DNA from 3 places in the Desulfobaculum sp. genome. Region 2 is predicted to be linked to each of the others. Evidence: predicted binding sites of a transcription regulator. Region 2 holds the regulator's gene; each other region holds the start of a gene.

Region 1 (7,292 bases), on a different contig from region 2:
ATGCCAGCGTTGCGGCGCAGCTCGCCGTCCACGACGAAGCAACCGGCAACGGTGCCGACCTTCGGGATGCCGAAGGTCTCGCGGACTTCGGCCTGACCGAGGTACTTCTCGGTGATGACAGGCGCGAGCATGCCGGTCATGGCGTCCTTGATGTCGCTGACGAGCTTGTAGATGATGTCGTAGAAACGGATTTCCACGTTCTCCAAGTCGGCAACGTCCTTGATTTTTGCCGTGGGGCGCACGTTGAAGCCGATGATGATGGCCTGCGATGCGGCGGCCAGCAGAATGTCGGATTCCGTGATGGCACCGGCGGCGCTGTGCACAACGTCAACCTTCACCTTGTCGGTGGAGAGCTTGAGCACGGCTTCGGTAATGGCTTCCAGGGAGCCCTGCACGTCGGCCTTGAGCACGAGGTTCAGGGTCTGCACGTCCGCGTTGGGGCGGGAGGCGAGGAAGCTTTCCAGCGTCACCTTGGACTCGCGGGCAAGGGCGCGTTCGCGTTCCTTGATCTGGCGGTCGCTGGCGATGCGGCGTGCAACCTTATCGTCCTCAACACAGATGAACTCGTCACCTGCTTCCGGCACACCGTCAAAGCCCTGAACTTCCACAGGGATGGACGGACCAGCCATCTTGATCTTTTTGCCCTTGTCATTGTGCATGGCACGGACGCGGCCGTTGTGGGTGCCGCAGACAAAGGCGTCGCCCTGATTCAGGGTACCGCCCTGGATGAGCACGGTGGCGACAGCGCCACGGCCCTTGTCCAGACGTGCTTCGACAACGTGGCCGACAGCGCGCTTGTCCGGGTTGGCCTTGAGTTCCAGGAACTCGGCCTGCAGCAGAACCATTTCGAGCAGAGTGTCGAGGTTCATGCCGGTCTTGGCAGACACGTTCACAAAGATGGTGTCGCCGCCCCAGTCTTCAGGAACCAAGCCGTGGTCGGCCAGTTCGCGCAGAGCGCGTTCGGGGTTGGCTTCTTCCTTATCCATCTTGTTGACGGCCACGATGATGGGCACGCCAGCAGCCTTGGAGTGGTTGATGGCCTCGCGGGTCTGGTCCATGACGCCGTCGTCGGCGGCCACAACCAGAATGACGATGTCCGTCACCTGAGCGCCGCGGGCACGCATGGCGGTAAACGCTTCGTGACCGGGGGTGTCGAGGAAGACAACCTTGCCGCGGTCGGTTTCCACGTCGTACGCGCCGATGTGCTGGGTGATGCCGCCAGCCTCACCAGTGGTGATCTTGGACTTGCGGATGGCGTCCAGCAGAGACGTTTTACCGTGGTCAACGTGGCCCATGATGGTCACGACAGGAGCGCGCGGCTTGAGGGTCTCGGGGCTATCCGCTTCTTCGGGCGCGAGGTATTCGGCCTCGGAGAAGCCGACCTTTTCCATCTCGTAGCCGAATTCGGCGGCAACGAGGGTTGCGGTCTCGAAGTCCAGGGACTGGTTGATGGTCGCCATCACGCCGAGGTCGAAGAGCACCTTGATAAGGGCCTGAGCCTTGGTGCCCATCTGCTTGGCGAGGTCGGACAGACGGATGGCTTCCTCCATCTTGACCTTACGCTTTGCGGCCTTGATGGGCTGCGTGCTGACCTGATGCTGCGAAGCATCTGCGCCACCGCGGCCTTTCTTCTTGCGGTTGCGCTTCTGGAAGCCGAAGTGATCCTCGTTGGACTTCTTGGAGAAGTCGACAACGCGCTTGTCCTTCTTCTTCTTGTTGCGGCGCTGCTGCTCGCTCGTTGGCGGCGTCGCGGGGGCACCACCGGGCGTAAAGCCGGGCGCGCCGGGACGACCACCACCGGGACGGGGAGCACCGCCGCCGGGACGGCCAGCGCCGCCACCGGGACGTCCACCACCGGGACGGCCAGCGCCGCCGCCGGGGCGTCCACCGGCAGGACGACCGGGTCCACCGGGACGACCGCCGGGACGGCCACCCATGCGGGCACCGAGGTTCACGTGGGAGTCACCAGCAGCAGGGCGCGTGGGCGCGGGGCGTGCGGGCTGCGCATTGGGGTCAGGACGGGAAATAACGCGGACCTTGGGCGCTACGGGAGCGTCCTTCTTTTTGGTCTTCTTCTTTTTCTTGCCCTTTTTGTCGTCGTCAGCGGCAGCTTTGTCGTCGCTCTTGGCCGTTTTGGTCTCGGGCTTTTCGGAATCCTTGGCCTTGTCGGCGGATTCAGCGGGCGCTTTGTCTGCGGGCTGTGCGGCTTCGGCGTCCTTTTTGGGGGCCTTGGCTTTGGCGGCTGCGCCAGCCTTTGCGTCTTTACCTTCAGCCTTCTTTTCTTCGGCTTCGGGCGCGGCGGTGGCGGGGGCTGCCTTAACGGCGTCGGGGGTCTTCACGGCTTCGGATGCGGGCTTTTTCTCTTCTACGATCACTTCGGGCTCAGGGGTTTTTTCTTTCTTGGGCTTGATGACTTTGACCTTCGGCTCGGATTTCTTGGCGGGTTTGGCAGGCTTAGCCTTGGCCGCGGTCTTGGGCTTTTCGGCGGGCTCTTCAGTGGCTTCGGGAGCGTCGGCAGATTCGGAATCGGCCTGTGGCGCTTTGGCCGAGTCGTCAGCGCCTTCGGGCGCTGCGGCCTGCTTGGGAGCCTCTTCGGAAGCCTTCTCTTCCGTTGCCTCGGCGGGCTTATCGGTCTCTTTGACCTTTTTTCTGCGTCGGCGAACGACCATACCGGGCTGTACTTCCTTCCGAACCACCTCACCGGATGCGGACGTATCCTGCATCTTGGAGCGAACGGTCGCCACCTCGTCGGCGGTCAACGTGCTCATGTGGCTCTTCACTTGGATACCGAGCTCGCGGCATGCGTGCAGCAGATCCTTGTTCGTAACCCCGAGCTCCGTTGATATGTCTTTAACCCGAAATTTTTCTTCCATGTTTAACCCCCTGGCTTTTCTTGCGCCAGCCCTTGTATTTGGGAAACCGCTTGCCGCAGTCTGCATCGGAACAGAGATAATACCCTCGGCCGGGCAGTGTGCCCGTTTCGTCCCGCAAGAGGGCAGGCGTGTCCCCGTCCGAGCGGACATAGCGCGTAAGCTCGTGCTTCGGGAGCCGCCGGCCGCAAATAACGCACCGGCGTACGGGGACATGTCTGTTCCGTGTTTCCATCGTGTTCGATACGGCATCCGTCATCGGACGGACATCCGTTACTCCTCTTCGGGAGTTTCCTCAGTGACTTCGTCACCTTCTGCGGCTGCGACTTCGGCGAACTCTTCCGCCGATACCTCATCTTCTTCGTCGCCCTCGGCTTCATCAGCCTGGAACGAACGCAGCAGGTTGATAGCGGAGCGGACATCACCGATCTGGGATTCGGACAGCGACTCAATGGAGAGCAGGTCTTCATCCTCTGCGGAATCCAGCTTGTCCACGGAATCAAAGCCAGCGGCAAGGAACTCTTCCACGGGGACCTCGGCCACGCTGGCAATCTGCTCCAGGTGCTGGAGCTCTGCGTGGAGGTCGCCGTAGCGGGACTCAGTAAAGATATCGATCTTCCAACCCAAGAGGCGCGCGGCCAGCTTGACGTTCTGCCCCTTGCGGCCAATGGCCAGCGTGAGCTGATCGTCGGGCACGACGACTTCAAGCATGTTCTCTTCCTCATCCACCGTAATGCGGGAGATAACGGCGGGGGAGAGGGCGTTGACAGCGTAGGTTGCTACATCCGGGCTCCACACGACAATGTCGATGCGTTCGCCGCGCAGTTCCTGAACGATGTTCTGGATGCGCGAGCCACGGATGCCGACACATGCGCCCACGGGATCGACGTCCCTGTCGCTGGACTGGACGGCAACCTTGGCGCGGCTGCCCGGATCGCGGGCGACACCGAGAATACGCACGGTGCCGTCTGCCACTTCGGGCACTTCCCTCTTGAAGAGGGCGGACATGTACTCCGGGCAGGAGCGGGACACGATGACCTGCGGGCCACGGCCCTCGCGGCGTACCTCGGTGAGGTAACACTGCACGCGGTCGCCACGCTTGTAGCGCTCTCTGGGAATCTGCTGGTCCTTGGGCAGAAGGGCTTCCGTTCTGCCAAGGTTGATGATCCAGCCAGCCTTGTCGCGGCGCTGGATGATGCCGCTGATGATTTCGCCGACGCGGTCCTTGTATTCCTCGTAGATGATTTCCTGCTCTGCGTCGCGCATACGCTGGATGATCACCTGTTTGGCGGACTGGGCGGCGATGCGTCCGAGGTCTTCGACGTTAAGGCGGAAGCCCAGCTCGTCGTCAACCTGCGCACCGGGATCATGTTCCTGTGCGTCTTCGATAGTGATTTCGGTTGCCGGGTCGTTGACCTCTGCGACAACCGCTTTGAACTGATATACTTCGATTTCGCCGGTTTCCTCATTGAGGCTGACTTCGATGTCGATGTCATCGCCGTACTTGCGTACGACGGAGGAGCGAACGGCTTCTTCAAGGGTATCGACGAGCAGGTCGCGGTCGATGCCCTTGTCTTTGCTGATCTGTTCTATGGCTTTTTTCAGTTCCATACTCATGGAAAAACCTCCAAGCTCGGCTTGCCGATTGAAGTCCTAGCCTTTTCTCCCCTTGGCGCCGGGTTCCGGAAACGCATAGCGGAGGTTAGCCTTCTTAATCTCGTCCCAGTTGCACGAGAGTGCATCTGTCCCATCATTAATGGTAATGGTCTGCCCATCGACGGAGACGAGCTTTCCGGTATATCCCTTTTGGCCTTCCAGAGGCTCCAGCAGGGTAACGGACACATCCTGGCCCACGTAGGCAGCCATCTGGTCCGCAGAGAAAAACTTGCGATTCAGTCCCGGCGAGGAGACTTCCAAGGTGTACTTGCCTGGAATGAGGTCTTCCACGTCAAGGGCCACGCTGAGGTCGCGGGAGAGGCGTGCGCATTCGGCGATGGTGACGCCGTCGTCTGTTTCAACGTACACGCGCAGGACGGAGCGGTTGTCGTTACCCGCAAGGTCGATGCCCCACAACCACAGGCCCTGTGCTTCAGCCATGGGCCTGATCAGGTCATCAAGTTCCTGAATCAGATGTGTGTTCATAGTGTGATCTGCCTGAAAAAAAAAGTGGACCGCGAGGTCCACTCGTCTCATTTTGGAATAGATCCGAGGGGTTAGAAGTTCTGGAGCGGGTGACGAGGTTCGAACTCGCGACTCCAAGCTTGGGAAGCTTGTACTCTACCAGCTGAGTTACACCCGCGCCTCGGAACGAGACGAAATACCAAATTGGGGCACCTTGTCAAGCGTCCAGGGTAAAATCCGGTAATTTTTGATTTTGCCTCGCGCAGAAAAAATGCCGGATTCACGGACGGCTTTGCGTGGGCGCAGCCGCCAACACGCAATCAATTACCATAATATAGAACAGGGTTAAACCCTTTTGAAAGAGAAATCCCGCATGAGAATGGTTCTCATGCGGCGGGCTTTGGTGCGCGCTGGCGCGGAGGCAGAAAAATGCTGTGGCATACCGAATTCCTTTTGGCGCGGTACTTGCTTCTCTAGGCACAGGAAACTCGCGCCAAGGAGGCGGAAAAATGCAAGACGGTATGTATAGCGCGCTTTTCGGGGCTTTGACCCAAGAGCACCGCATGAACACCATCGCCAATAATTTGGCGAACGTGAACACCACCGGCTACAAACGCGACCGGATGGCCTTTCGTGACGTGTTCGTTCGCTTCGCTCATGACGTGATTCGGGAACCGGTTTTGAACGTCCGTTCCAAGCCGCTTTTCCCGGAACCGGACTATCTGTCAAAAGTCCGCATAGCGGAGTCGCGCATTGATTTTAGTCAGGGGAGTATGAAGAAGTCGGACAACCCGCTGGACCTTGCCATCTCGGGCGAGGGCTTCTTCAAGGTCCGCAACGACAACGGTGACTACTACACTAGAAACGGCCACTTCACCGTGGGGCCGGACGGCATCATCGTCAACGCGGACGGGCATCAGCTCCTCGGCGAGGGCGGCCCCATTGCCGTGCCGCCCAGCACGCGCCTGAGCGTGACGGCGGATGGTCAGATTTTCGCCGACGGCGAGGCGCTGGACGCCATCCAGCTGTCTACGGTCAGCAACCTGACCGCCCTGCGCAAGGTGGGGCAGAACCTTTTCGAAATCCACCCCGACCGTCAGGCCGTTGAAGAACCGGCACTGGAGGCGCAGGTGGCACAGGGCTACCTCGAGGCCCCCAACGTCGAGGTCGTGACCGAAATGGTCAAGATGATCGAAACCCAGCGCTCCTTCGAGGCCTATCAGAAGGTTATCACCACGTCGAAGGAGACGGACTCCAACGCAATCAATAAGGTCGGCAAGGTCTGATCAGGAGGCTACTCACCATGATGCGATCCTTATGGACGGCCGCGACGGGCATGGTCGCCCAGCAGCTCAACATTGACGTCATCTCGAACAACCTCGCCAACGTGAATACCATTGGCTTTAAAAAGAGCCGGGCGGAGTTCGAGGACCTGATGTACCAGAACCTCAAAATGGCGGGTTCCCCGACCGACGGCGGCGGCTTCACCCCCACCGGCCTGCAGGTTGGTATGGGTGTCAAACCCACGACGGTACACAAGTTTTTCACCCAGGGTGACTTTCAGAACACCAACAATCCGTTGGACATGGTCATCGAGGGCGATGGCTTCTTTCAGGTGGATATGAACGGTGAGCAGGCCTACACCCGCGCCGGTGCGTTCAAGTTGGACAACGAGGGCACTGTTGTGACGGCCAACGGCTACACCCTGCAGCCCGAGTTCACCGTGCCGGTGGACACCGCCAACATCGTCATCACGGACAAGGGCCATATGGCGGCCTTGGACAAGAACGGCGAGGAACTGGCGGCAACGGATATCCCGCTCTACACCTTCGTCAACCCCGCAGGCCTCAACAGCATCGGCAAGAACCTGTATCTGCCGACCGAGGCATCCGGCGACGCCACCGAAGGCACCCCGGGCGAGGACAACGTTGGCACCGTCGCTCAGGGTTTCATTGAAATGTCCAACGTCGAAATCGTTGACGAAATGGTGCAGATGATCGTTGGCCAGCGCGCCTACGAGGTGAACTCCAAGGCTGTGACCACCTCGGACCAGATGCTCCAGATTGCCAACCAGCTGAAGCGATAGCATGACCGAGCCAAGGAGGATGCGATGAATATGACACGCGACACCGCAGCAGGACGCAGGCTGTCGGACTTTGCTCCGGTGCTGGCGACCCTTATTGGGGCGCTGGTTGTGCTGTGCTGGCTGTTCGTTGCCGTGGCGCAGGCCGGGGAGACGCGGCCAACGTGGCGCATCGCCGTCCGGGACGCCGCAGTGGTGCAGGGCGATGTCGTGCGTCT
Region 2 (7,292 bases):
GGATTCGGGGTAGCCAGGTCGCCCAGCTTGTGGTGGTCGGCCACGGCGACGACTTCGGCTTCGGCGATGTCGGCGGGCAGCTGCGTCAGCTCGGTGGTGTCGACGATGGCGACCTTCTGGCCAGCCACGGAGGTTACAACCTCAGGAGCGGTCAGACCGAACTTTTCCAGAACGAAAGCGGATTCGGGGGTAACCTCGCCCTGAGCGACGGGCTTGGCTTCCATGCCACGCTTGCTGAGCAGGTCGGCAAGGGCAATGGCGGCGACGATGGAGTCAGTATCAGGATTCATGTGACCGAGAACTAACATTGACAAATCCTCCTAACAATGGATTTAGCGCGAAAGCTTAGGCAAGTTGACGCTGTAAGTTTGTGCCAAATAGCACAAAGGTCTTGTCCTGCCAAGAGCCTACGCACTCAAAAAAAATGTATGGGAATCACGGGCCTTTTGGACCATTTCCCGCCAACCGGCGGCTCTGAGCCTACAAAAACTTTGCGCAAAAAGGAACAAGAAAAGCACGCCGCTTAAAAATATCGATAAACCGACAGATATCGGGCCCACAATCAAAAATCAACCCATTGACATAACAGAGTTTTTCAAAATCGCCCGCCCGTCCGCTCTCCCCTGCCAGACGCAAAAACGGCCCGCATGAGGGTACTCATACGGGCCGTTGGTCGCAGAAATTCTGCCGCAATTGGTCTGGGGGTTAAAACGTCCCCAGCGCCGCAAGCGCGGCAATGCCGCCGGCAAGGACAAAGATGAGGGCATAAGCCTTGGCGGAGCGCAGGGACAGCAGTGGCCCAATGGAGGCGGCAATCCACAAATGCCCCCACGTAACAGCGTCCGCGGGCAAATGCAGGAAGCCGCGCATCAGGAAGAAATTCACGATGACGATAAGCACCAGAACGCTGGCCTCAAAAAACGCAAACGACAAGACGCCCATCTGCATGATGGAGCGCCTGACAAGGCGACCCGGCGCGTAGTCGCTGGGGCTGGCGCTCAGGCCGACCTGCGCCTGCAAGCTATTGTAGGAGGCGTTCTGGAAGTTCCTGTGCAGGTACTCCACCCGCGCCGCTATCCACCCAAGGGGCAAGCTGAAGAGCAATGGGAACACCACCTCGGCGGGCGTGGTGAAGCCAAAAAAGTGCACCAAAGTGAGCGCGGCAAGGTTCGCCGCCGCGGCATTGGGAGGTATAAACGTCCCTGCGGGGATGAGGTCGAGCCAGAACAGCTCAAAAAATGCGGAAACACTGAGGGCGAGGGTCATATCGCCGGTGACAAGCCCCCAGATGAGGCCCTGCACCATGGGGCGTTCAATGATGCCGACAGTGACGGCAAAACGCCCGAGAGAGCTCAGGGCAAAAAAAAACCGACCGCCACAACCGTGGCAATGCTCGCAAGCGGAGTTCCTACCATGTTCGTCTCACATGCACGGGTTCCGTCGGCACGCAGCGGAAGTCGAGTTCCACGCCGGTGGACGAGAAATAGCCAAGACAGTCGTTGTCTTCCTCGGAAAGGGAAACGTGGGCGCACAGCTGCTGTTTGCCCGGTCCGTAATGCAGGTTGCCAAGGTTGAGCACCCCAAAGCCGAGGCCATCTTCATGGGCGCGGCGGGCGTCCTCGCACGAGGCGAAGAGGACCAACACATCGGGGTCCGGGTCCGGCCCGAACTTGGCATGCATAAACGCGGCGAGCCCCGCCACGTCCACAAAACACTTCTCCACCCCGTGTGGGATGGCAAGCCCCATAATTTCCTGCCGCAATGGGTCGTGGGCCACGTCGTCATTCGCCACGACAATCCAGCGCGACTTGGTGAAGGGGAGCCACGTTTCGATAATCTGACCATGGATCAGTCTGTTGTCCACGCGCACCCAATACATCTTAGCCTTCCGCGACCTTGCGCCGCAGAATTTCGCCTGCGACGACAATACCCTGACAGCCGGCGCTTGCGGCTTCGCTGGCAAGGCTTTTCAGTTTCATGGATCGGGTACCAAGCACTTTGAGCAGCATGGGCAGATTCACGCCGGTGATGACCTCCAGCGGCCCGGAGCCCATAAGGGACAGGCTGAGGTTGGTGGGAGTGCCACCAAACATGTCGGTCAGCATCAGTACGCCGGCGCCTGCATCGACGCGCTCCACGGCTTCGCGCAGGTTCTGGAGAATTTCGTCCATCTCCTGATCCACGCCCACACCGATGGCTTCGCAGTATTCCTGCTCGCCAAGGATGACCTCGGCGGCATTCAGCAAATGCTCGCCGTACTCCGCGTGGGTGACGATGACCACACCGACTGTCTTGGTTGTCTTTTCGCTCATGATACCCGCTAGCGCGCTACTTACGGCGCGAATGGAATTTCGTCCTTCACCCGCCTCATTCGAGGTCGAGATGCCTGTGCTCAAGAAATACGGAATACTCTGCCTGACGCAGAGAGTCAAAGACGGCTTCGGCCACGGCGACGGACCTGTGCCTGCCGCCGGTGCACCCAATGGCAACCGTCAGCCTGTACCGCCCTTCCCGCGCGTAGCACGGCAGGACATAGTGCAGGAAATCAAGCTGTTTCTCAAGGTATTCCCCGCCCTCTGGCGAGCGCAGGACAAAATCTGAAACCGCCTTGTCACGGCCCGTGAGGCTCCGCAGGGACTTTTCAAAATACGGATTCGGCAAAAAGCGCAGGTCAAAGACAAGGTCCGCGTCCGTTGGCACCCCGTGCTTAAAGCCAAAGGTCACCAAATACACGTGCAGGCCATAGCATTTGTCCTGCAGGAAATTCCATTTCTCCTGCAACGTGCGGCGCAGGTCGTGGATGGAATAATCCGAGGTGTCGATGACAAGCTCGGCCAAATCGCGCACCGGGGCGAGCAGGCGGCGCTCCTCCACAAGGGCGCGGTCCAGCCCAACGCCCTGCTCCAACGGATGCGGACGGCGGGTGGCCGCATACCTGCGGCGCAGGACATTCTCTCCCGCCTCAATGAACACCACGCGCGGCTCCACGCCGCTTTCGGCAAGGATGCCCCGTGTCTGTTCCCATTTGGCGGTAAAGTCCGAGTGACGCACGTCCAGCCCAAGGGTCAACCCTCGGTGGTACACCTCTTTCTGACGGCGAAACAGGTCCACGAATTCAGGGATGACATCCGGGGGCAACCCGTCCACGGAGACGAAGCCAAGGTCCTCAAAAACCTTCAGGGCAGTGGATTTGCCCGCTCCGGAAAGACCAGAGAGGATAATGACGGGAAAATCCGGCTCGGTGGCCGCTCCCGGCACGACAGATTCCATGCTTAGGCTCCCTTGATAAGGCGGACCAGTTCGTCCTTATCGCCAGCCTCCAAGAAGGCCGTGCGGAACTTCTCATCCTTGAGGGTACGGGAGATGTGGGCAAGGATGCGCAGGTGCATCCCGGCCACCTTTTCCGGCGCAAGCACAAGGAAGAAGATGTGGCAGGGCTTAAAATCCAGCGCATCAAAGTCAACGCCCTCGCGGCTTCTGGCGGCAACGACGACGATGTCGTCCAGCCCCTCCAGCTTGCCGTGGGGGATGGCGATGCCGTCGCCGATTCCAGTGGTGCCGAGGGATTCCCGTTCCAGCAGGACGTCCTTGGCCTGTTCAGGGTCAATGCCCTGCACATGCTGCGCAGCCCCGGCCACAAGTTCGGCCAGAACCGAAGACTTGGTTCTGGCCGAAAGTTCAGGGAATATCAAATCGCTATCGACAAAATCTCCGAGCTTCATTCGTACATCCCGGGATCAATGAGGCCGTACTCGCCGGTCTTGCGGCGGTAGATGACATTGACCCGTTCGGTTTCAGCGTTGCGGAACACGAGGAAATCATACTTGAAGGTGTCCAGCTGCATGGCGGCCTCGTCGGCCATCATGGGCTTGGGCGTGTAGGTATCGGCCTGCACGATGACAGGGCCGGATGCGGCGTCCATGTCCTCGGCGTCGAATCCGCCAAGGGCGGCGACGTCCTCCTGGCGCACGGTATCGCGCGCGCGGCGGCGGTCCTTGTCCTTTTCACGCATCTTGCGGACCTGTGCGGACATCTTGTCCAGCACAAGGTCGATGGAGGAGTACATGTCTTCCGATTCCTCAACGGCGGACATGTTCATATTGTCCCCGGCAAGCGAGACCTCCGCGATGTGGCGAAACTTCTCCACACTCAGGTTGATCTGCAACTCGGCATTGCCGGTATCGGCGTACTTGATCAGCTTTTCAAAGCGCTTGCGGGCATACTGCTTGAGATGGTCCGAAGGCTCGAAATTCTTAAAGGTCAAGCTGATGTTCATCGACGATCCTCCTTAACTGCTGGGGTTGGATCGAATACTCACCATAGAGGAAAGTGTACTTGCATTCAGCCTGAAAATAAAGGGTGTTGTCGCCGCTCCGCCCCTCCTAAAAGACCTGCTTGCGTTTGGAGGAGGACGGTATGCCGAGGGAGCTGCGATATTTGGCAACAGTTCGCCGTGCGATGTTGACCTGAAGCCGCCCTTTGAGGATCTCGGCGATTTTCTCGTCCGAAAGAGGCTTTTTGGTATCTTCCTTTCCGATGAGTTCCTTGATGTGTGCCTTCACGCTCTCGGAGCCGACCTGCGATCCGTCGTCCATACCGAGGGCGCTGTTGAAGAAAAATTTCAACTCGAACACGCCATGGGGCGTGGACACATACTTGCTGGTGGTAATGCGGCTGATGGTGGATTCGTGCATCTCGATGTCATCGGCCACATCCTTGAGGATAAGGGGCTTCAGACGGGTCACGCCATGCTCAAAGAACCCACGCTGAAAGCGCACAAGACTCTCCATAACCTTATAGAGGGTCCGCTGGCGCTGGTACAGGCTTTTCATCAGCCACTGGGCGGAACGCAGGCGCTCGTGCAGGTATTCCTTCTCCGGCGCGCCGCGCCCATCCTTCACGGAATCAAGATAGAAATCATTGACCGTCAGCTGCGGCAAACCGTCGTCATTGAGTACGATGACGAAGTCATCCTCGTACTTGTAGACGTGCACATCCGGGCTGACGTACTGCGCCTCGCCACTGCCAAAGGCAGCACCGGGCATGGGGTCGAGGGTTTGCAGAAAGTCGAGGTATTCCTTGAGGCCTTCAAGGGTGAGGCGGAACTTGCGCGCCAGCGGCTTGTAGCGGCGCTTTTCAAGGTCCTCCAGGTGGTCGCTGACGAGGGAGTGCAGGATGGGGTCGTCGTAGCCGTTGACCTCCAGCTGCACAAGCAGACACTCGCGCGGGTCGCGGGCGGCAACGCCCACGGGGTCCATGCGCTGGACGCGGTGCAGCGTTTCCTCCACGGCGTCTACGGAGCACTTGGCTTCCTCGGCGATTTCCTCAACGGTGCTTTGCAGGTAGCCCTGCGAGCCAAGGTTGCCGAGGATGACCTCTGCGATGTTCACCTGCTCCGGCGTCATGTCCGAGAGGCGGATCTGCCATTCCAGATGCCCTTCCAGCGATGGCTTGGACGAAAGGCGGGCCTCAAAGGACAAGCCCTCCTCCGGGATTTCCGCTTCACGCGCCGAGGACTGCCGCCCCGTGGAAGAGAACTCCCCGAGGTAGTTTTCCCAATCCGCGCCCTGCATCGCGTCCTGATCGCCAACGCCATCGGCCATGGCTTCGCCGTTGTCTACGGCTTCTGCCGACCGGGCGTCCTGCTCGGCCTCGGCCTTCTCCTGCGACGGCTCGACGGCGGCCTCCTCCAGAAGGGGATTCTCGAGGAGTTCCTGCTGGACCATGTCCACCAACTCCACGCGGGAGAGCTGCAGCAGCTTGATGGCCTGCTGCAACTGCGGTGTCATGACCAGTTGCTGAGAGAGCTTGAGTTGTTGTCGTAGTTCAAGTGCCATGTTGGCTTATGTCTTCTTGCGAAATGTTGGCGTTGCAGATTCCGTATCAGGCTGCCCCGTCAAAGGGGGCGGAAGTGCGACAGTGCCTACGGCATCTAAAAAAAATGGTGCTTGTGCGGACTTCGTTACCGACCGCACAAGCACCATGCCACATTCACAACAAGCTTGCAACCAAGACTGGCAAGGTTCTTGAATATAGGGATTTATATAGAATTTCCGGAAGGTTACAGGCAGAACGTCTCGCCAAGGTAGACCCGGCGAGCCTTAGGATCGGCACAAATTTCTTCCGGAGTGCCGCTCAGGATGATGCGGCCTTCGTAGACAAGGTAGGCCCTGTCGCAAATACGCAGGGTTTCGCGGACGTTATGGTCGGAAATGAGCACGCCAATGCCCTTCTCCTTCAGCCCGCGTACAATTCCTTGTATGTCATCCACGGCGATGGGGTCAATCCCCGCAAAAGGCTCATCCAGCAGCATGAATTTCGGATTCAGAATAAGCGCGCGGGCGATCTCGAGCCGCCTGCGCTCACCGCCGGAGAGGTGCATGGCCTTCTGGTCCGCAAGGCGCGTGATGCCAAGCTCGTCCAGCAGCTGGTCCGCGCGCCGCTTCTGCTCTGCGCTGTCCAGCCCGCTCTGCTCCAGAATAATCTCCAGATTCTGCCGCACGGACAGCTTTTTGAAGATGGAGCTTTCCTGCGGCAGGTAGCTCATGCCGAGGCGGGCGCGCTCGTGCAGGGGCAGCATGGTGATGGCCTCGTCGTCAAGGTGCACCGCGCCGCCGTTGGGCTTGATGATGCCCGCCAGCATGTAGAACGTGGTGGTCTTGCCCGCGCCGTTAGGGCCAAGCAGACCAACAACCTCGCCCTGCGCCACATTGACGGCGATATCCTGCACAACCTTGCGCTGCCCATAGATCTTGCACAGATCATTGGCTGAAAGGACACTCATGCTACTTGCCGCCCCCGTCAGCCGGGGTGAAGAAGATGGCTTCCACAGGTGCGTCGCCGCTTTCCACTTCGCTACGGTTATCCTTGAGCCACAGGCGGATAATCTTGCCGGCGATGCTATTTTCGCCATCCTTGAGCACGGGCTTGCCGGTGAGGGTCAACAGGCCTTCCTCGGCGGTGTACACGGCCTTGCGGCAGGTGCCGGTCTTGCCCTCGCGCCTCAGGCGCACGTTGCCGGTGGCGACAATTTTCCGGATGGTTCCGGGGGTATCCGGCGTATTGGACGGGGTGAGGTGCACCGTCATCTTGTCGGACCAGATTTGCATATCCGGCCGGGTGACGAGCACATCTCCCGTAAAGACGACGGTCTTGCCGCTTTCGTCGTAAACGGTTTTCTGAGAGGTGATTTTGGTCGGTACGGTATCGGCGGCCGCGGCAAATGCCAGCGAGGCCGCTACGAGCACACCCGCAAGGGCGAGTGCGGCGGTGCGTGCAAACGTCTTCAAGGC
Region 3 (7,292 bases), on a different contig from region 2:
TAATAAAGGGGCGCCTACGATCATGATTGAAATATGATCACGATTATGTCATGTCTACCCATCCATTTGATGTGAGGAGCAAGCCGGGAGTGGGCTTGTGAGAATTGGGTGTGAACGAAAGGGGAAGTTGCGATGCCGTGTTATGAGTTTGAGGGTTTGGTTCCTGTGGTCCACCCGGATGCCTTTGTGCACCCGACGGCGGTATTGATTGGCGACGTGATTGTTGGCGCGGATGTGTATATTGGTCCATGTGCCTCGTTGCGCGGCGATTATGGCCGGTTGATTGTGAAGGATGGCTCCAATGTGCAGGATGGCTGCATCATGCATGGGTATTGCGATGTGGACACGGTGGTTGAAGAGAACGTGTCCGTCGGACATGGCGCTATTTTGCATGGGTGCGTCATCAAGCGGAATTGTTTGGTGGGCATGAATTCTGTGGTGATGGATGGCGCTGTGGTTGGTGAAGAAAGCATCGTTGCGGCGATGAGTTTTGTGAAGGCAGGTTTTGCCGGTGCCCCGCGCCAGCTGCTGGTTGGCTCTCCTGCCAAGGTCCTGCGCGAAGTGACGGACCGGGATATGCATTGGCATGGCCTTAATATTCGCGAGTATCAGGCCTTGGCTGGGCGTTCGACGCAGTCGATGACTGAGGTGGCCCCGCTTCGCGAGGTGGAGGACAATCGTCCCCATCTGGCTGGCATTACCGACGTAAAGCCGAAGATGTAACGTGCGAGCGAACGGCTAGGCGGCAGATGCAGGTGGCTCAACGTTCGATGTAAGGCGCTGATCGGAAGGCGCTCAGAGTAGGGTATTCGGCTTAAGGCGGGGGTATTGCCGCTTTCGCTTGCCTTATCCCGAGCGTCGCCACAACACCGAGGAACGGTGCCTTCAGTCCGTATGGACGGTATCCACAGTGTGTGGCCAGGAGCACCCGGCAAAACAACGATCGTTCAGCGGTAGCGCCTGCCACCTTTTCTCCTTTTTTTCCGGATCCGCGTTTTCCGAGAGAGGGGGGGCTTCACCGCGCTCAAGCTGTTCGTCCTCCACGGTTTGTGTCCGTTTTTGTTCATTGACGCACGCATCCCCGGCGAGCAGGAGAAAACGCCGTGGGGCGCCTTGCGCGCCGCAGTGGCGGAAGGGAATTTCGGCGCATTAAGGACAGTTGTACACGGGCGAGAATTGCTGTAAACGCCCGCAGGGCGGGGCAATTGTGCAGGTGGTTGCTTTTTTCACAAATTCAATCTATGTCTTGCCCATCGCTTCGCGCTGGACTGCGCAGCGCCTTGTTTGGTTAATCAAACGGCGTATATTTTTCACTCGATATCCCACGAAGAGCACACAGGTTGAGAGGTCACACGGACCTCTCCTTTTGGTGCGTATGATGCTGGGGGCGGTGGAGCGGGGCGAGAGCCTGACCCGCGACGCGGACGCAAGAACGCCCACGGCGTGAAGTCGGCGGCATATTTGCCATTGGACAGACGTTTGCGCTGCGGCGGGTGCAGTTTTGCTGCGAGCGGACCATGCAAAATATGCAAACCATGCAACGCAGGGCTGCAATTGCATGGTTGCAGGATGGCGCAGGCGAACTCGCCTTTGACAAAAGTTCCCGTATTTCGAGGGATTGCAGGTGTATGGATTTTGGCACAGTGTGTGCTGATTGTGCACTCAAACAAGCACCATGGCTGGAAAGTCCGGCCAGGACGCCTTGCGTGTTCAATTCTCCGGCGCACGCCGGAATTTTATACTGACTTGCTTCCTGAGAGGAACTTTCGATGCAAAAAGTTCTCACGACCTGCCCGTACTGCGGTTCGGGATGTTCGCTCTATCTGCTGCTGAATGATGACGGCCGGATTACCGGCGTTGAGCCGAATCTTGATCCGTCCAGCGTGAACAAGGGCGCGCTGTGCTCCAAGGGGCACTTTGGGGTGGACTTTGTCCAGCACCCGGAGCGCCTGACATCGCCCCTCGTCCGCAAAAACGGCGTGCTGACCGAAAGCACGTGGGATGAGGCCTACGCGGTTATTGCCCAGCGCCTTGGCGGCATTGTCGCCGAGCATGGGCCGGACAGTGTGGCGGGATTTAGCTCCGCGCGCTGCTCCAACGAAGAGAACTACCTCATGCAGAAGTTCATGAGGGCGGCGGTGGGGACGAACAACGTCGACCACTGCGCACGGCTCTGACACGCTCCCACTGTGGCCGGTCTGGCCACCGCAATGGGCAACGGAGCAATGACCAACTCCATCGGCGAGTTGGACGAAATGGGGCTGCGGGACTGTATCTTTGCCATCGGCACCAACACCACCGAGTGCCACCCCATTATCGGCCTTGGCATGATGCGCGCCAAGCACCGTGGCGCAAAGTTGATTGTCGCCGACCCGCGCGCCATCACGCTGAGCCAGCACGCGGACTTGTGGCTGCGCCTGAAGCCCGGCACCGACGCCGCGCTGCTCAACGGCATCGCCCATGTCATCCTTGAAGAAGGCATGGCGGATGAAGATTTCATCGCCGCGCGCACAGAAAATTTTGAAGCGTTCCGCGACAGCGTGCAGCGCTTTACGCCGGAGATTGCCTCGGCCATCACCACGGTGCCTGCTGAGGATATCCGCCGCGCGGCGCGGCTCATTGGCAACAGTGAAAATACCGCCACGTACTACACCATGGGCATCACCCAGCATACGTCTGGCGTGGACAACGTGTTGGCCGTTGCAAACCTTGCGTTTGTCACCGGCAACATCGGCAAGCCCAAGGCTGGCGTGAACCCCCTGCGCGGGCAGAATAATGTGCAGGGCTCCTGCGACATGGGCGCGCTGCCCAACACCTTCCCGGGGTACCAGAAGGTGACGGAAGCCGCCGTGCGCCAGCGCTTTGAGCAGGCGTGGGGCGTTTCGCTCAGCGGCGAACCCGGCCGCACCATTCCCGGCGTGTTCGACGGCATCGAGAGCGGTGATATCCGCGCGCTGTATGTCTTTGGCGAGAACCCCATGCGCAGCGACCCGGACGTGAACCATGTGGAGCATTGCCTTGACCATGTGGACTTTCTCATCGTGCAGGACATTTTCCTGACCGAGACGGCCCAGAAGGCCGACGTGGTGCTGCCCGGAGCGTCGTTTGCGGAAAAGGACGGCACCTTCAGCAGCACAGAGCGCCGCGTCCAGCGCATCCGCAAGGCCATTGAGCCGGTGGGCGACAGCCGTCCGGACTGGCGCATCATCACGGAGTTGATGCAGGCCATGGGCTACGACGCCGACTACGCCTCGCCCGAGGACGTCTTTGACGAGATGCGTTCGGTGACGCCCACCTACGCGGGCATCAGCTACGCGCGCCTTGAGCAGGGCGGCATCCAGTGGCCCTGCTGGGACGAAGCGCATCCCGGCACCCCGGTGCTGCACGTTGGGCAGTGCGACAATGGCCGCGGTCAGTTCTCGGCCATTGACCACCGCGACCCGGCGGAGATGCCCGACGAGGAGTACCCCTTGATGCTGACCACGGGCCGCGTTGTGGCGCATTACCACACCGGCACCATGACGCGCCGCTGCTGGGGCCTGAACGGCCTGAGCCCTGAGGAGTCGCTGGAAATCAATCCCGCGGACGCTGAGGAGCTTGGCCTTGAGCATGGCGATCCCATCGTCGTCACCACCCGCCGCGGCGAAGTCCGCACCAAGGCGCAGGTGACCCCACGCGTGCCCAAGGGGCTGACGTTTATCACGTTCCACTTCTCCGAAGCATGCGGAAATATTTTGACAAACAGTGCGGCCGATCCTGTTACCGAAACTGCGGAACTTAAGGTTTGTGCCGTGCGCGTACGTAAGGATACTGCGTCCGACAGCCGCGTTGTGGCGTAGTGCAAGAAAAAGGAAAGCAAATGCCTTCTCCTCTCAATAGCTTCGTTGTTGCTGATTCCGATAAGTGCATTGGGTGCAAGCTGTGTGAAGTGGCCTGCGCCGCGGTGCACGAAGACGTTGTGCCCACGACGGTCGGCTGCCAGCAGAGCCCGCTGCATCCGCGCCTGCACGTTGTGAACACCAGCGAGACCTCCGCACCTGTCCAGTGCCGCCACTGCGAGGACGCCCCCTGCGCCAACGCTTGTCCCATCGACGCCATCCGTCAGGTTGGCGGCCGCATTGTTGTGGACGAGGACGCCTGCGTGGGCTGCAAGAATTGCATGGTCGCCTGCCCCATGGGCGCGCTGCAGCTGATGGACGTGTACCGCCATGGCGAGCGGGTGATGCAGCCCGTCCTGCGTGAGGAAGCCGGCGGCCGGGTGGAGGAAACTCCCCGTCTTGTGGCCACCAAGTGCGACCTGTGCGCCGGCGTGCACGGCGGCCCCGCCTGTGTTGGCGTGTGCCCCGGCGACGCCCTGCGCATTGTCCGGCCCACCGCCCTGCGCCGTAAGCGCAATTTCAATGCCGCGGTGAAGCTGATGTCCGCTATCCGCAACCTTCCTGCCTAACCGCAGAGCACAGGAGCAATACGGTTATGATTCTTGATTCTGAGCAGATCATCCGCATCGATCAGGAGCTGTGTACCGGGTGCGGACGCTGCAAGGACGTCTGCCCGGTGGATGCCATCTCCGGCGAGCGGCACCAGCCGCACACCATCGACGCGGCAGTATGTATATTGTGCGGTCAGTGCGTGCAGGAATGCAGCGCCTACGACAGCATTTTGGATGAGTTTGAAACAACCAAGGAAGAGCGCCTTGCCCAGCGTGGCATGTTGCCCTCGGTGAAGGAACCGCTGTTTGCCGCGCATTACCGCGGCGACGCACAGCGTGTGTTCGACGCCCTGAAGAGTGACAGCTACACCATGGTGCAGTGTGCGCCTGCCGTGCGCGTTGCCATTGGCGAGGAATTTGGCCTGCCCCTCGGGTCCCTGACTCCGGGCAAGCTGGCCGCCGCCTTGCGCCGCCTTGGGTTTGACCGAGTCTACGACACCAACTTCGCCGCCGACCTCACCATCATGGAAGAGGGCTCGGAGCTGATCCAGCGCGTGCGCGAGGGCGGCACCCTGCCCATGTTCACATCCTGCTGTCCCGGCTGGGTGAAGTACATGGAGGATGCGTATCCCGAGTTGGTGGACCATTTGTCCAGTTGCAAGTCCCCCATGCAGATGGCGGGAACCATGTTCAAGACCTATGGCGCGCGCGTTGATGACGTGGACCCGGCCAAGGTCTTCAGCGTGGCCATCATGCCCTGCACCTGCAAAAAGTTCGAAAGTGAGCGCCCGGAGATGCAGGCCAGCGGCTACCGCGACGTGGACGTGGTCCTCACCACCCGCGAGCTTGCCCAGATGCTGCGCCACATTGGGGTGGACTTCACCAACCTGCCCAGCGAGGACTTTGACAAGCCCCTTGGCACCTACTCTGGCGCGGGCAATATCTTCGGCAATACCGGCGGCGTGATGGAAGCCGCTCTGCGCACCGGCGTCGAACTGCTGACCGGCCAGCCCCTCGCGGATACGGATCTTGAGGACGTCCGCGGCGAGGAGGGCATCCGCACCGCAACGGTGGAGTGCGGTACGACGGAACTGAAGGTCGCCATTGTTGCGGGGCTGGAGAACGTTGTCCCCATTTTGGAGGACGTGAAGAACGGCGTCGCCGAGTACCATTTCATCGAGGTGATGTGCTGTCCGCAGGGCTGCGTGAGCGGTGGCGGCCAGCCCAAGATGATGCTCCCCGAGCACCGCGAAAAGGCCAACCTGCGCCGCAAGGCCGGGCTGTATGCCCATGACAGGAAGCTGGAGCACCGCCGCTCGCACGAGAACCCCGACATCAAGCGCCTGTACGAGGAATTCCTCGGCGAGCCACTGGGGCACGAGTCGCACCACCTGCTCCACACCGACCACAGGAGGAATGGCAGGGCGTGAAAAATACATTTGTTTTCGGTGATCCCAGAAAGTGCATAGGCTGCGGCGCGTGCGAAGTGGCCTGCGCCATGGCGCATCTGGACAAGGACATTGATGGCGATGTGCGCAAGGCCAAGGAATTTCACCCGCGGGTGACCATTGTGCGCACACCGGATGTGACCATTCCCATCCAGTGCCGCCAGTGCGAGGACGCCCCCTGCGCCAACTCCTGCCCGGAGGAAGCCATCATCCGCCGCAATGGCGCGGTGGAGATTGTGGCTGGCAAGTGCGTGGGCTGCAAAAGCTGCGTTGTGGCGTGTCCCTTTGGCGCCATTCAGGTTGTGGAATCCACGCAGTCGGCATCCGAGCAAAAGCTGCAAGTCATGGACGGTGAAGAGGCGCATCACAAAGCCATTTTCGCCGCCTTGAAGTGTGACCTCTGTCAGGGCCGCGAAGGCGGCCCGGCGTGTGTGGACATCTGCCCCGCAGGGGCTCTGAACGTCATGACCCCTGAAAATATGCAAGAGCTTGTTACCAATCGCCGCCTCGCAGTGGTGAATGGATTACAATAAGACCCCCCTTACGCGCCCGGATCTGCCCCAGACAGCAGGTCCGGGCACTCCCTTGCCAATGATCGAGCCGCTGGGCTACGCTTTTTCTTCCGGTTTTGGCCGGTTGTCTTTTCTCATGCAACAACGGAATGGAAAATGGCTATACGCAAGACGCGGATGATGCGTCCCCGTGGCCGTGGGACCGGACGGCGCGGATGTACGCGCCCCTGCGCATGGAGCCGCGCCAATACGGAGCGCCCCCGCCAGAGCTTGGAGCGCCTTGACGAGCAGAGCGGCCAGACCACGCTTATGGACCGCGTGGCTGTGCGCTACAAGGCTATAAAGGGCGATCAGGTGGACTTGTTGCGCCGGTTTGCCCCGGATGGCACCATCACGTACGTCAATGATGCCTACTGCCAGTTTTATCAGCTGGACGCTGCCGAGGTTGTGGGCATGAACTTTCAGGACCTGCTGGCCCCGGAGCAGTGCCACGAAATCGCCCGCGCCATTTTTTCCCTGACGCCGGAGGACCCCTACGTCCTCACTGAGCCCAGCTACATCCGCCGCGACGGCACGATGTACTGGGTGGAGTTTCTGAATCAGGCTATCTTTAACGACGCGGGGCGCGTTATTGAGTACCAGTCCATTGGCCGCGACATTACGCGCCAAAAGGACGCAGAGCTGAAGATTCAGGAGGCGCAGGCCGCCATGACCCGCGCCACGCGCATGGCGACGTTGGCCGTGGTTGGTGGGGGCATCGGGCACGAGATTAACCAGCCCCTCAATGCCATTCGCATCCTTGCCGGGTCCGGTCTGTATATGGCCAAGACGATGGACGACCTGCCGCGTGAGCGAATTGTCCAGCTGCTGGAGGATATTTCCTCGCAGGTTGGGCGTATTGAT

Evidence for each region. The regulator sigma-54, encoded in region 2, starts transcription at its own class of promoters, with help from an activator protein. The targets are predictions, from matches to a motif close to CTGGCACGGNNNNTGCTT.
Region 1: a site for sigma-54 is predicted at 5,445-5,462, ahead of flgF (flagellar basal-body rod protein FlgF). Genes of this name have one in related genera too.
Region 3: a site for sigma-54 is predicted at 1,636-1,653, ahead of fdhF (formate dehydrogenase subunit alpha). Genes of this name have one in related genera too.

What each region holds. Positions count from the first base shown of each region.
Region 1 covers NZ_JBUDSW010000086.1:234-7,525, reverse strand. Annotated here, with positions in the region: gene infB (translation initiation factor IF-2) at 1-2,873, opposite strand, end outside; gene ACY69P_RS07490 (YlxR family protein) at 2,851-3,105, opposite strand; gene nusA (transcription termination factor NusA) at 3,144-4,487, opposite strand; gene ACY69P_RS07480 (ribosome maturation factor RimP) at 4,524-5,012, opposite strand; tRNA gene ACY69P_RS07475 (tRNA-Gly) at 5,094-5,169, opposite strand; gene flgF (flagellar basal-body rod protein FlgF) at 5,501-6,277, shown strand; gene flgG (flagellar basal-body rod protein FlgG) at 6,295-7,077, shown strand; partial or broken gene ACY69P_RS07460 (hypothetical protein) at 7,102-7,292, shown strand, end outside.
Region 2 covers NZ_JBUDSW010000070.1:1,615-8,906, forward strand. Annotated here, with positions in the region: gene ACY69P_RS06450 (manganese-dependent inorganic pyrophosphatase) at 1-314, opposite strand, end outside; gene ACY69P_RS06455 (PTS sugar transporter subunit IIC) at 706-1,356, opposite strand; gene ACY69P_RS06460 (PTS sugar transporter subunit IIB) at 1,409-1,879, opposite strand; gene ACY69P_RS06465 (PTS sugar transporter subunit IIA) at 1,881-2,312, opposite strand; gene rapZ (RNase adapter RapZ) at 2,368-3,270, opposite strand; gene ACY69P_RS06475 (PTS sugar transporter subunit IIA) at 3,273-3,722, opposite strand; gene hpf (ribosome hibernation-promoting factor, HPF/YfiA family) at 3,719-4,276, opposite strand; gene rpoN (RNA polymerase factor sigma-54) at 4,383-5,837, opposite strand; gene lptB (LPS export ABC transporter ATP-binding protein) at 6,062-6,784, opposite strand; gene ACY69P_RS06495 (LptA/OstA family protein) at 6,786-7,289, opposite strand; gene lptC (LPS export ABC transporter periplasmic protein LptC) at 7,292-7,292, opposite strand, start outside.
Region 3 covers NZ_JBUDSW010000127.1:2,119-9,410, reverse strand. Annotated here, with positions in the region: gene caiE (carnitine operon protein CaiE) at 133-723, shown strand; gene fdhF (formate dehydrogenase subunit alpha) at 1,770-3,839, shown strand; gene ACY69P_RS09625 (4Fe-4S dicluster domain-containing protein) at 3,860-4,447, shown strand; gene ACY69P_RS09620 ([FeFe] hydrogenase, group A) at 4,474-5,859, shown strand; gene ACY69P_RS09615 (4Fe-4S dicluster domain-containing protein) at 5,856-6,410, shown strand; gene ACY69P_RS09610 (PAS domain-containing sensor histidine kinase) at 6,546-7,292, shown strand, end outside.